4 regions of the Bacillus sp. AK031 genome follow, and region 2 is predicted to be linked to each of the others. Evidence: predicted binding sites of a transcription regulator. Region 2 holds the regulator's gene; each other region holds the start of a gene.
The links. The regulator Rex, encoded in region 2, represses fermentation and respiration genes when NADH is low (regulators of the CRP and FNR family bind a similar motif). The targets are predictions, from matches to a motif close to TTGTGAAATATTTCACAA.

Region 1 (3,183 bases), 1.0 Mb from region 2:
ATAAGCCATTTAACTGGGAGCAGCTTTGGAGACTGCTGGGCTACTTGAAGCCATACTCTAAAAATCTTCTGCCCCTCTCGGTTCTCATGGTCCTCATCACAACAGGGGTCAGGCTGGTCATTCCGATTCTTATTGGGGTTTACACTCTTGATAGGGCGATTATCGAGAAGGACGGGAGTATGCTTACGAACCTAATTGCCATAATAGCTGGTTTGTATGTTCTCAGCTATGTTGCGAATGTATTCAGGATCAGGTGGATGAATATGCTTGGGCAGGGGGTCATCTATGACTTGAGGAAGCATTTATTCACCCATGTCCAGTGGCTGTCGCACAGGTTCTTTGACCAGCGTTCTGCGGGTTCCATACTTGTAAGGATTATGAATGATATTAACTCGCTGCAGGAGCTTTTCACAAACGGGGTCATCAACCTGCTGATGGATATGATTCTGTTGATCGGAATCGTAGCCATCCTGTTTACTCTCAGTCCTGAACTGACACTCGCAGTTCTGGTCATTCTGCCGCTCATGTTCTTCATCTCCACCAGCCTTCGCAAGAAAATCAGAAGGTCATGGCAGATGGTGAGGCTTAAACAGTCTAAATTGAACTCACACTTGAATGAGAGTATCCAAGGCGTCCGTGTAACCCAGTCGTTCACACAAGAGAAAGAAAATATGGAATTCTTTGATGGAATTAATACGGAGAACTTCGACAGCTGGAGAAATGCAACGAAGAAAAGTGCAATGTTCAGGCCGATGGTAGAACTGACAAATGCTGTTGGGACAGCGGTGCTGATCTGGTATGGTGCAACTTTGATCCAGGGAGACTCAATCACATTGGGTGAATTTGTATCATTCGCGTTTTATCTCGGAATGTTCTGGGAGCCGATTTCCCGCCTGGGCATGGTGTATAACCAGCTTCTAGTCGGAATGGCTTCGTCGGAAAGAATATTTGAATTCCTGGATGAACAGCCGAATGTCGATGAAAAAGCCAATGCAAAAGAGTTAAAGGATGTTGATGGGCGTATAGAATTTAAAAATGTTGATTTTGCTTATGACAGCAAGCGCAAAGCCCTTAACAATATTTCACTTGAGATGAAAGCCGGCCAGACGGTGGCGCTGGTCGGACATACAGGATCTGGTAAAACGACGATTGCCAATCTTGTCAGCCGCTTCTATGACCCGACAGCAGGTAAGGTCAAGATAGATGGTCATAATTTAAGAGACGTTTCCCTTTCCAGTCTTAGAAGCCAAATAAGTATTGTCCTTCAAGATACGTTTATTTTCTCAGGTACCATTAAGCAAAACATTCTGTTCGGAAGGCCTGATGCATCCGATGAAGATGTAGTTGAAGCAGCTAAAGCGGTCGGAGCACATGAATTTATTCAACGGCTTCCTAAAGGTTATGACACTGAGGTGGAAGAGCGCGGTAATATCCTTTCTGTAGGCGAACGCCAGCTGATTTCGTTTACAAGAGCATTGCTGGCCGATCCAAGGATCATCATACTGGATGAAGCGACAGCCTCTATAGATACAGAAACAGAGGTTCAGATACAGAATGCCTTAAGAACACTATTGAAAGGACGTACGGCAATCATGATTGCCCACAGGCTCTCTACAATACGTGAGGCAGACAATATCTTCGTCCTTGATCATGGAGAAATCATTGAGCAAGGAAACCATGATGAATTAATGGACCAGCAGGGAGAATACTACCACCTGGTCAAAGCACAGTTTAAAATGCTTGAGGTTATATAAGGGAATAGCAGCCGTCCTTCTTTAGAAGGGCGGTTTTTTCTATTTAAATGCGCAGAGAAGGCTATGAAAGCAGAATAACAGCTCTGAATGCTCATCACTTCACAAACTCATTCATAGGTTTTATAATGGGCGATAAGTGATATCTATAAGTATAGAAGATTAGTAGGGGGGAAATGTATGGAGCTGGATAGCGTTATTTTGAGCAGAATGCTCACTTCAGTGACTCTGGCGTTTCATATTATCTTTGCGACAATCGGTGTCGGAATACCAGTAATGATCTCGATTGCTGAGTTCATAGGTATTAAGAGGAATGATGGACATTATTTATTGTTGGCAAGAAGATGGGCCAGAGGGTTTACAATTACCGTTGCTGTTGGAGTGGTGACAGGGACCGCTATCGGACTGCAGTTATCGATGCTGTGGCCAAGTTTTATGCAGGTAGCCGGACAAGTAATTGCGCTGCCGCTGTTTATGGAAACTTTTGCATTCTTTTTTGAGGCAATATTTTTAGGAATCTATCTATATACTTGGGACCGGTTCAAGAATCGCATGGTACACTGGCTTTTGACAATCCCGATCATGATCGGCTCTTCTGCCTCGGCTTTATTTATTACTATGGTGAATGCCTTTATGAATACTCCACAAGGGTTCGAACTTGAAAATGGTAAAGCGGTCAATATTGATCCGATTGCTGCTATGTTCAACCCTGCAACACCGGCAAAGGTTTTTCATGTATTGACATCAGCCTATTTGACATCAGCACTGGTGCTTGCGGCTATCACTGCTTTTGCCATCTTGAAGAACAAAGGAAGTACATATCATCGGAAGGCATTGAGGATGACCATGGTGTGCGGTTTAATTTTTGCCGTAGGAACTGCTGTTGCAGGTGATGTATCGGCAAAGTTTCTAGCTGAATATCAGCCGGAAAAACTGGCTGCCGCCGAATGGCATTTTGAAACAGAAAGCAATGCTGATTTAATTATTTTTGGTACGCTTGATGAAAATAATGAAGTTCATAACGAAATAAGAATCCCTGGATTTCTAAGTTTTTTGGCTGGAAATTCATTCAATAAGGAAGTTATAGGATTGGAAGAATTTCCTGAGGATGAACTTCCCCCATTGTTCGTACATTATCTTTTCGACTTGATGGTATCAATCGGGATGTTTACCTTATTCATCACATCGCTGTTTGTTTTATTTTGGAAATGGAAGAAAAGAAATGAATGGAACAAGCCCTTGCTTTGGGGAATAGTTGCCAGCGGGCCGCTATCGATGCTTGCCATAGAATTTGGCTGGATTTATGCGGAAGTAGGGAGGCAGCCCTGGATTCTCAGGGGATATATGAAAGTAGCAGAAGCGGCAACAAAGGCAGATGGGGTAGGGTTGACTTTTGTCCTGTTTGTAATCCTGTACATCATCTTGGCTGTAT
Region 2 (3,183 bases):
CGAAACCAAATCCAAAAGGCCTCCCGAACCCAAAGCCGAATGGACGGCCAAACCCAAAGCCAAACCCTGGACGCCCAAACCCAAAGCCGAATATCCTTTCATCTTTAGGGTCAACAATATGATAATTCCGGTTAAAGTTCACTAGGATCTTCCTCCTCATTCTATTCTCTAATTCATGACACTACAGAGTATGAATAAAAGGAAGCGTCTTCTTGGGTATCCGTCCTTAATTTCCAATATTTTCACATAAAAAAAGGAACAACCGCAAAGGTTATTCCTCTCTCTTTCTTTCTTCTTCATAAATTTCCCGCTGAAGCTCCTGTTCTGCTTCAAGGACTTTCTTATAACCGATCTTTGAGATCCAAATACTGATTTCATATAAGAACAGTAACGGAACTGTCACCATCAAATGGGATACGATATCCGGCGGTGTGATGAATGCAGCAATCACCAGCAGGATAAAGTATGCAAAACGCCTCATCTGCGACATGAACATCGGCGTAATGATTCCCAGGCGGGTCAAAAACAGCATGACCACCGGAAGCTGAAACAAAAATCCGAATGGAAGTGTCAGCTGAAATAAAAAATGAAAGTATTCATTGATGCCGATCACCGTCTGTATATTCAGTTCATCCGACAGATTCATCATGAACTGGACTACATAAGGAAAAAGGACAAAATAAGCAAAGGACAGTCCCCCAAGGAAAAGAATCAAGGAGATCGGGATATAGCTTAAGGTTACTTTTCTTTCTCTTTCAAGCAATCCTGGACTGATGAATGACCACAATTGAAAAAGGATAAGCGGAGATGTGATGATCAGTGCTATGAACACCATCATTTCCAAATAAACTTTTAACGGGTCTGTCAGCCTGAAAGCGTTCATCGTCAGCTCTTTCGCTTCATCTGCATGCTGCAGATACCTGATTAATGGTTCTGCCAAAAAGAAGCTGCCTATAAACGCCAACATGAAGAAAACGACTACAAACATGAGCCGTTTTCTGAGTTCTCCTATATGTTCATAAACTGTCATTTCATTATGACTCATAGCGTTCAATCCTTACATTTACTTAGCGTCTTTATTTTTATCATCATCTTCATCTGCTAAGCCTTTTGTTGCGTTTTTGAATTCACGCAAAGTATTTCCCATCGCTTTACCTAATTCCGGCAATTTCTTCGGTCCGAAAATCAATAGAGCAACGATTGCGATCAATATGAGGCTACCTGGTCCTAGTGGCATAACGTTCACCTCCTCGTTCTATCATAACTTATCAGGTTTGTTTTTGCTATTATGTTCTATTTCCTTCTTGTGACAGTTCCGTGTCATCCCCGGAATAGTTTTTCAAGAAATACACCAGAGATTGCAGCTCGACGGCAAGATCGATGTGATGGATCCTGATATGATCGGGAGCCGTCAGCCTTGCCGGCGTGAAGTTAAGTATACCTTTAATATTGGATTGGACGAGCCTGTCCGTAATGCTTTGGGCAGAACCGACAGGAACGGTCAAAATGGCCACTTCTATGCCATTATCCTCAATATATTTCTCCATATCATCAAGGCTGTACACCGGCACATCACTGATAACCGAACCGACTTTATCCGGTGCGACATCGAAGGCCATCTCAATTTTGGTATTATTATTCTTGATAAAATTATAATGAAGGAATGCCGTCCCTAAATTTCCGACCCCTATCAATACGACCTTGGTCAATTCATCCTGGTCGAGGGTTTTCCTGAAGAAAGATAACAGATAGTTAACATTGTATCCATACCCTTTCTTTCCTAACGCCCCGAAATAGGAAAAATCTCTCCTGATTGTTGCCGAATCTACTTTTACCGCTTCACTCAACTCTTTTGAAGACACTCTTTGTTTCCCGGATGAGTGTAAGTTTTTGATAAATCTATAGTATAACGGCAGCCGTTTAGCTGTCGCTTGTGGAATCTTTGTACTTTCCGGATTCATTGCCATTCCCCCACAATTTAATTCGCTAGAGCTTTTAGCTTACCTCTCCCAAATTCATGCGTTCCTTCTGATAACGCTTCCATATGAATGCGGGAAGTCATCTTTTCATTCTGTGCCTGCAGTGCCGATATGTCAATTCCTTTTCATGGAATATAATAAAATGTTCATAATCTCCCAATGTGCAGGATTCTCTCTTATCATACACCATTTTCAAAATCCTGTCTGTTAATCCAAAAGTCTTAATATTGCCGTCATCCTTGATTTTACGATACACTATCTAGTAAAGATGAATGTTTTTCATGCTTTCTTCGTGCTCTTTCTATCCATGGGAGCAGCGGAAAGAGCCTGATAGATTGAGGTGAATGAATTGATATTGTTACAAGTGAACCAGATTGTGAAGTCCTTCGGCGCCGATCTGATATTATCCAATATAAAACTCGAAATACAAAACCGGGATAGAATTGCCCTTGTCGGCCGTAATGGTGCAGGAAAATCGACGTTATTAAAGATTATTTCCGGGCAGATGTCATATGATTCAGGAGAGATCATTAAACCGAAAGAAGTGTCGACCGGTTACCTGGCTCAACATACCGGATTGGAATCAGGCCTGTCCATTTGGGACGAAATGCTGTCTGTTTTTGATGATCTGCGCAAACTTGAGGGTGACCTGCGCAAACTTGAACAGGAAATGGCAGACCCGTCCGTTTATGAAAACGAAGAGAAATATAATAGAGTGCTAAAAGAATATGATGTACTTCAAGTTAAATTCAAAGAATCCGGCGGATACCAATTCGAGGCCGACATCCGGTCTGTCCTTCATGGATTGAATTTTGCAGACTTTGATTATAGTACTCCGATTGCCACCCTTAGCGGAGGGCAAAAAACAAGGCTTGCTCTGGGAAAATTGCTCCTGACAAAGCCGGATATCCTCATTCTCGATGAACCTACCAACCACCTGGATATCGATACGCTTTCCTGGCTGGAACAGTATCTCCAAGGCTATGAGGGTGCGATTCTCATCGTTTCCCATGACCGTTACTTTCTGGACAAAGTCGTTAACCAGGTATATGAAGTATCACGTGCCAACTCAAAAAAATATTTTGGTAACTACAGTCAGTTCCTCGAAATGAAAGCAGAAATGTTCGAGAGGGAAATGAAACAGTTCGAACGCCAGCAAGAGGAAGTCGCCAAGCTGCAGGATTTTATCCAACGGAATATCGCC
Region 3 (3,183 bases), 500 kb from region 2:
TGCAATATGATCTTCACGTTCTTTCATGATTCCCATTAATGGGCCCCATGCAAATTTCTTCAATAACGCTAGCAAGATGATGAACATGGCAAGCTGGAATAGGATGTCTCCACCGTTAAATCCCGCTGCACCAAGGACAAATGCGTTTGTTAGCACGCGATTTCACTCCCTTCAAGAGACATAGCTTCTCTTTTAGATCCGCTTTTTTAACTTATAAGTATTGCTATATTCACAAAACATGTGATTGAAGTCATGAACATAAAGGAATGGCGAAGGTTCTCAAGGAATGATCTTCGCCATTTTGGAACGAGTGTAACTTCCGATTATTGACCTTGTACCATGAACGCGATAACAACGGCGATGATAGGAATCGCCTCTACTAGTGCTACCCCGATGAACATTGTTGTTTGAAGCATACCACGTGCTTCTGGCTGACGTGCGATACCTTCAACTGTACGAGATACGATAAGACCGTTACCGATACCGGCACCAAGTGCTGCCAAACCGATTGCGATTGCTGCTGCTAATAGACCCATTATAAAGTTCCTCCTTAAATGTATGAAAAATAGTTTTTCTTAAATAGGTTTTTGTTCATTGCTGAACAGGTATATATTAATGGTCTGCGCTCACTTTGTGAGAAATGTAGACCATTGATAACATTACGAAGATAAATGATTGGATTGCACCAACAAATATCGAGAATCCCTGCCAGGCAAGCATTGGTAATACTGCTGCAAGGGTGCCGCCTACGCCTGTAACAGCCAAACCTGCTAATAGTGTAAGCAAGATTTCACCAGCGTAGATGTTTCCGTAAAGACGAAGACCTAATGTGAGAGTGTTTGCAAATTCCTCGATAACTTTCAGCGGGAACAAGAACCACATAGGCTTAAAGAAATCTTTTCCGTATTCACCGAAACCTTTCATTTTTATACCATAATAGTGTGATAGACCAACAACCATTACCGCAAGCGTCAATGCTATGGTAGGATCAGCTGTCGGTGATTTCCACCAGAGTTCGTGGTCAATGACCACTGAGAACGGAAGACCTAACATGTTAGATACGAAGATGTACATAATCAATGTTATTCCGAGGATGTGGAACCTTCCTCCGGTTTTCCAGTCCATGTTGCTTTTTACAATGTTTTTGACGAAGTCCATGACCCATTCCATAAAGTTTTGAATACCGGTTGGCTTCATGGCTAATCGCCGGGTTGATACAACCGCAAGCAGGAATACTAACGCACTTGCTACTGTAATCATTAATACATTTGCCAAGTTAAAGGTTAAGCCCAGAAACTCAGCGGTAGGATTTTCATGATGCAATGAAATTCACCTCTCTTCCCCGCTATTTATGAAGTTGAAGCTGTTGAATCAAATAATCTATCATAATGACAAGATATGATGTCATTAATCCAATAACAACGCTCAGAAGATGGAATGTGTCCGGATATTCCATGGCAACGATGACTGCAAAAGCGGCTCCTGCCATTCTTGAAAACGTTCCCAAAGATCGAACTTTTTCTCCTGCCAATACCTTATCTCCAAACTTAACTGTCCTTTTGACCATTACCCAGTGGTTGAACAAGCTGATGCCTGTCCCGAGTATAAGTCCGAGGAATACTGACTGATAGTCCGTGAATCCCCAGCCAAGAACATAGATGGCGAGCAGGAAAAATATGTACTTGCGATGTCTGATGAACATCTGTTGAATTTCCGGCATATAACATTAGTCTCCTGAAAAGTAAGTGCGGACTGTACGGAGCATTGCATAAATTCCTGTTGCTAGTCCAAGGAGTAGTCCGATTACTAAAAAAAGTGGTGTGGTATCCATGTAACTGTCCAGCCATCTTCCTCCGAAGATACCGATCAGCATGGATCCGACAAGTTGCGAGAGAATGGCTGTGTATAAAGCCATGGCCTGTAACGGGCGTCTATTACGTTGACGCATAGGCATCCCTACATTTCCGGGGTTTGCGGTAAACTCTTACACTTTCAATAAATGTAAAAGCGTTTTCTTCCTGATAAAGTTTGTGAAAACCCTATCATTCATATCCTTTGTAAGCATACAATAGGGCTGAAATGATGTCAATGAGTTACAGTGAAAAAGTTCACAACCCCTCCACGTGTTTCTATTTTGTTCACAATTTGAACAAAATTGTAGAAATATGCGGAATTCCGTTGCCTATTTCATTATAAAGGAAGGGGCGTGAAGTTGTAAGGGTAAGTTGGTTTGTAAATGCTTCCATTCTTGGCCTAAGAAGCGGGAAGGCCCGTTCAGCGGATTACGGACTGCCCCAGCCTCGCATTGAAATAGAATAATCACGAAGAGCCATAGCGATTCAAAAATGACTTATCGCGATGGAGGGATTGGGCAGGACGCTAGCCGTTGAGGTCTTGGAGCTGGTTTGCGGTATCACGTTCCAATGGTTAAGTTAGCTTGAACACACCTGTATCCAAAGCGGAAGGGCCCTGCTTATCCCCAGGGCTGTGCGCTGAAACTAGACGTCCCGCTAATCCCAAGGATGTCGTGCACTTTCCGCTCCATTTACTAATATGGCACTCAGAACTCACTAAAAGAATAATCACACGAATATTAATGAGTATTTTCCACTCGCACCCTACCTCACCTATACCACTCAATCAGGTTTTCCAGATAATCTTCTTCTCCTTTATTCCGCACAAACGCCACTGCGTAGAATGATTTCCCTTTTATATAAGAAGGAAGTGTTACTTGTTTTGAAATCATCCCATGCCCTGCCTGCTTTCGTTGATCGAGGATGGAAATAAGTTTCATCGTCTGCTGATCGAATATAGCGAGTGCAAACTCCTCCGCTCCTCCCGGGAGATAGGCTTCATACCTGAGTGTATCCGGAGCATCGCCCGGGACTGCGGCGAAGCCCATGATCCGCGGGTAGTCAGGAGTGCCAACCGCAATCAGATATGGAAGCAGGTATTCGTTTGTTCCTTCTGATAGAATCAGCCTCCCCTCCCATAGTTCATGTTTCTTAGGGAATCTTTTTATAATCGCCCTAACTGTCATCGTTTTTTCTTCACCCGGTTTGAGGTCAAAACTGAGCGGCAGTTCCCATCGTAAATTTCTTTTTTCCGCTTCCGGGCTTATGGAATAGGTTTTCGTTTCCGAGCTATTATTTTTCACAGTCAGCTTTTTCTCTAAAAACTTCT
Region 4 (3,183 bases), 830 kb from region 2:
GAAGCTCCGCCTTGCAGCTTCTCTGCTTTTTGATATAACTGGCCATACCCTTCAGAAAGTTGACCAAGGCCTTTGGATAACTCAGAGGTTTTCGCGGTAAGTTGATCTACACCGCTTTTGGCATCATCCACTCCGTTATTGAATTCGAGATTTTTTTCTGCAAGAACGACCAGTTTATCTTTTAATTGAGTTGCTCCATGTGCAAGCTCCTGGGTTCCTTCATCAAGCTGGTCCGCTGCCTCGCTTGCAACAACGAATCCCTGTCCCATTTTGTCGATACTTTCAAACATCGTTTCGGCATAGGTTTCAGTAACCGATTCAGAAAGACTCGCTTTAATTTCTTTCATGGCTGTATCGCCTATTTGCGCAGAAAGAAAGTTGTATCCTTCGTTGGGTACATATTTTAAAGAAAGCTTTTCTGGATGTTCATCCAAGAGAGTTGTTGCATGTTGAGAGAAAGATTCAGGAATTTCAACAAGCATATAATAATCTTGATTTTTCAGATTGTCATATCCTGCATCTCCATTTACAAATTGAAAATTAAATTGATCACTTTCTTTCAATTTGTCTACAAGTTCATCACCCAGTTGGAGCTCTTCTCCATCCAATTCAGCTCCGTTGTCATTATTGACAACAGCCACCGGCAAATCATTCAACTGTTCATAAGGATCCCAGAATGCCCATAGGAACATTCCGCTGTAAAGTATCGGTATAAATAACACCGCCAGAATTGGAATAAGCAGCTTACGATTGTTTAAGATACTTTTGAATTCTGCTTTAAATAATGATTTCTTCATTTTTATCCCCCATTCGGAATGAATGACCAAATTAACCACTTGGTCATTTTAGTGTAAAAAGAAAGAATTATCTAGGTGATAATCCTTGAAACAAGTAGAGTTCGAATAACCTGGCAATTTCATCTTTTCCAAGAGGTTCATGGCCTTGCTCCCAGTCAAAGATTAAAGAGACATATAACTGAAGCATGACAAAGGCAGTAATCTCAGGATCACACTTTTTGATTTCACCTTTTTCAACGGCTTCTGAAATCTTCACTTTAATAAAGAAGATAATCGCATCTTCAAGTCTTTTTCTAACTTCTATAACAGCAGGTGTACCCATTTCCTGTTCTTCTTGGAATAGCTTGATCGTTAATTGATGTTCTTTCCGAAATTCTAGTATCCTGAATAAGGCGGCATGGACATTTTCATAGAAAGAGTTTGCCGGAACAATCACTTCCTCTGCAGCCTCTTTCATTTCCTTAATCAGAGTTCCAATAATTTCATCAAACAGCTCTTCTTTATTTTTGAAGAAATTATAAATGGTCCCTTTTCCGACATTGGCAAGCTTCGACACTTGATCCATTGTCGTCGCTTTATATCCGAATAAAGAAAAAGATTTAGTTGCTGCCTCTACAATTAATTTCTTGCGATCAACTGACATCATCTCACCCTTTTTGACCGATTGACCAAAAATGAAACACGGTCACTTTTGGTTCATATGTACTTTACCACAACGTTTTGTCATTATCAATACTTCTAGTGGAAGATGACTGAATTTAAGTCAGGCCCTATTGATTTCACAAAGAATTTTTCATCTCAAGTATCCATTTGGATGCTGGCAAAACGGTGGATTGAAACGTTCGAATTCTTGTCACAGATTCAAAAATCCTTATTATATCAAGTCTCGCAAGGTATTTTTCTTCTTGGATGCGTTATGTAAAAATCAACCTTACTTTTTTTGTAACAAATTGGCCTACGTACCTGTGATATTATTCACTTACTAGAAGACGCGACTATGCATCTCTCGTCCCTCTTCTATCAATTAATAAATTTTTTTAGGTAAGTTTGTGAAACACTGAACAAATTTTGAACAATTTGTGACATTCTTTAAAAAGGTGGGAGCAGAATGAAATCACTAAAGCCTTTCATGATATTTCTTTCATTATCACTGATGCTTTTCTTAAGCGGCTGTGAAACAAATATGGTTGTATTTGAGCCGCAGGGGCCGGTGGCAAGATCTATCACAGACCTGATTAACTGGTCATTAATTTGGATGCTGATCGTCGTAGTAGTCGTGTTCGCATTGTTTGCTTATATCATCTGGAAATACAGAGAAACACCTGAAAATAAAGATTATGAGCCTCCTGAAGAACATGGCAGCACATTGCTGGAGGTCATTTGGACAGGAATCCCAATCCTGATCGTTATTGCTCTGACAATACCAACTGTTAAAACACTTTACGCGCTGGAAGAAGTACCGGAAAGCCTTGAAGAAAAAGAACCAATTACAATCCATGTAACTGCTGCTGATTGGAAATGGATCTTCAGTTACCCTGAGGAAGGTATCGAGACAGTCAACTATGTCAACATTCCTGAAGATACTCCAATCTTGTTCAAGCTTACTTCCGCAAGTACGATGCAGTCATTCTGGGTACCTGCATTAGGCGGCCAGAAATACGCAATGGCCAAAATGGAAACCGAACTTTTCCTTGCAGCTGACAATCCTGGTTCTTATATGGGGAAAAACTCAAATTTCAACGGCCGCGGTTATGCTGAAATGGAATTTGAAGTTCTTGCTCAAACTCAATCGGATTATGATGAGTGGGTCGATGAAGTAAAGGATACCGCTCCTAAACTTACAGAAGACGAATATGAAGAATTATTAAAGCCTACTCACTTAGGTCGAATGACATTCAACAATACTCACCTTGCATGGGTGAATCATGCCGATATGGATTCTAAAACCTACACGAACCCTGAATTATACCGCTATCATGGATATCAGGGAAAAACGTTTGAAGAAGAAGACAATTATAAGAACGCTGACAATGTAGATGAATCTGACAAAGACGAAGATGAGGATTCTTCACACAGTGAGCATAAAGAAGATGCAGATGAATCACACGGAGGTGAACACCATGGGCATTAAATGGGATGAATTTTTTGTAACTGGTGACCCGCTCATTCTAGGGGCACAAGTCTCAATTGCTCTGACAATGATTGGTCTGGTTTTTGGTATCACCTATTTAAAGAAGTGGACATGGTTATGGCAGGAATGGATCACGACCGTTGACCATAAACGGATCGGAATCATGTACATCATCTCCGCTGTCCTGATGTTTTTCCGCGGAGGAATTGACGGGCTGCTGATGAAAGCCCAGACTTCCAGGCCGGAGATGGAATT

Region 1: the regulator Rex is predicted to act here: its motif matches at 1,842-1,859, upstream of M1E09_RS15255 (cytochrome ubiquinol oxidase subunit I).
Region 3: the regulator Rex is predicted to act here: its motif matches at 2,097-2,114, upstream of M1E09_RS01025 (AtpZ/AtpI family protein).
Region 4: the regulator Rex is predicted to act here: its motif matches at 1,845-1,862, upstream of qoxA (cytochrome aa3 quinol oxidase subunit II).

The regions. Positions count from the first base shown of each region.
Region 1 is NZ_CP096424.1:2,971,949-2,975,131, reverse strand. Features, by position in the region: gene M1E09_RS15260 (ABC transporter ATP-binding protein) at 1-1,754, shown strand, start outside; gene M1E09_RS15255 (cytochrome ubiquinol oxidase subunit I) at 1,932-3,183, shown strand, end outside.
Region 2 is NZ_CP096424.1:4,014,141-4,017,323, forward strand. Features, by position in the region: gene M1E09_RS20420 (spore coat protein) at 1-142, opposite strand, end outside; gene tatC (twin-arginine translocase subunit TatC) at 272-1,045, opposite strand; gene M1E09_RS20430 (twin-arginine translocase TatA/TatE family subunit) at 1,064-1,237, opposite strand; gene M1E09_RS20435 (redox-sensing transcriptional repressor Rex) at 1,287-1,961, opposite strand; gene M1E09_RS20440 (ABC-F family ATP-binding cassette domain-containing protein) at 2,329-3,183, shown strand, end outside.
Region 3 is NZ_CP096424.1:216,031-219,213, reverse strand. Features, by position in the region: gene M1E09_RS01045 (F0F1 ATP synthase subunit B) at 1-156, opposite strand, end outside; gene atpE (F0F1 ATP synthase subunit C) at 324-536, opposite strand; gene atpB (F0F1 ATP synthase subunit A) at 613-1,323, opposite strand; gene M1E09_RS01030 (ATP synthase subunit I) at 1,346-1,720, opposite strand; gene M1E09_RS01025 (AtpZ/AtpI family protein) at 1,727-1,948, opposite strand; gene M1E09_RS01020 (S8 family serine peptidase) at 2,624-3,183, opposite strand, start outside.
Region 4 is NZ_CP096424.1:3,181,692-3,184,874, forward strand. Features, by position in the region: gene M1E09_RS16275 (YhgE/Pip family protein) at 1-797, opposite strand, end outside; gene M1E09_RS16280 (TetR/AcrR family transcriptional regulator) at 865-1,440, opposite strand; gene qoxA (cytochrome aa3 quinol oxidase subunit II) at 1,906-2,928, shown strand; gene qoxB (cytochrome aa3 quinol oxidase subunit I) at 2,918-3,183, shown strand, end outside.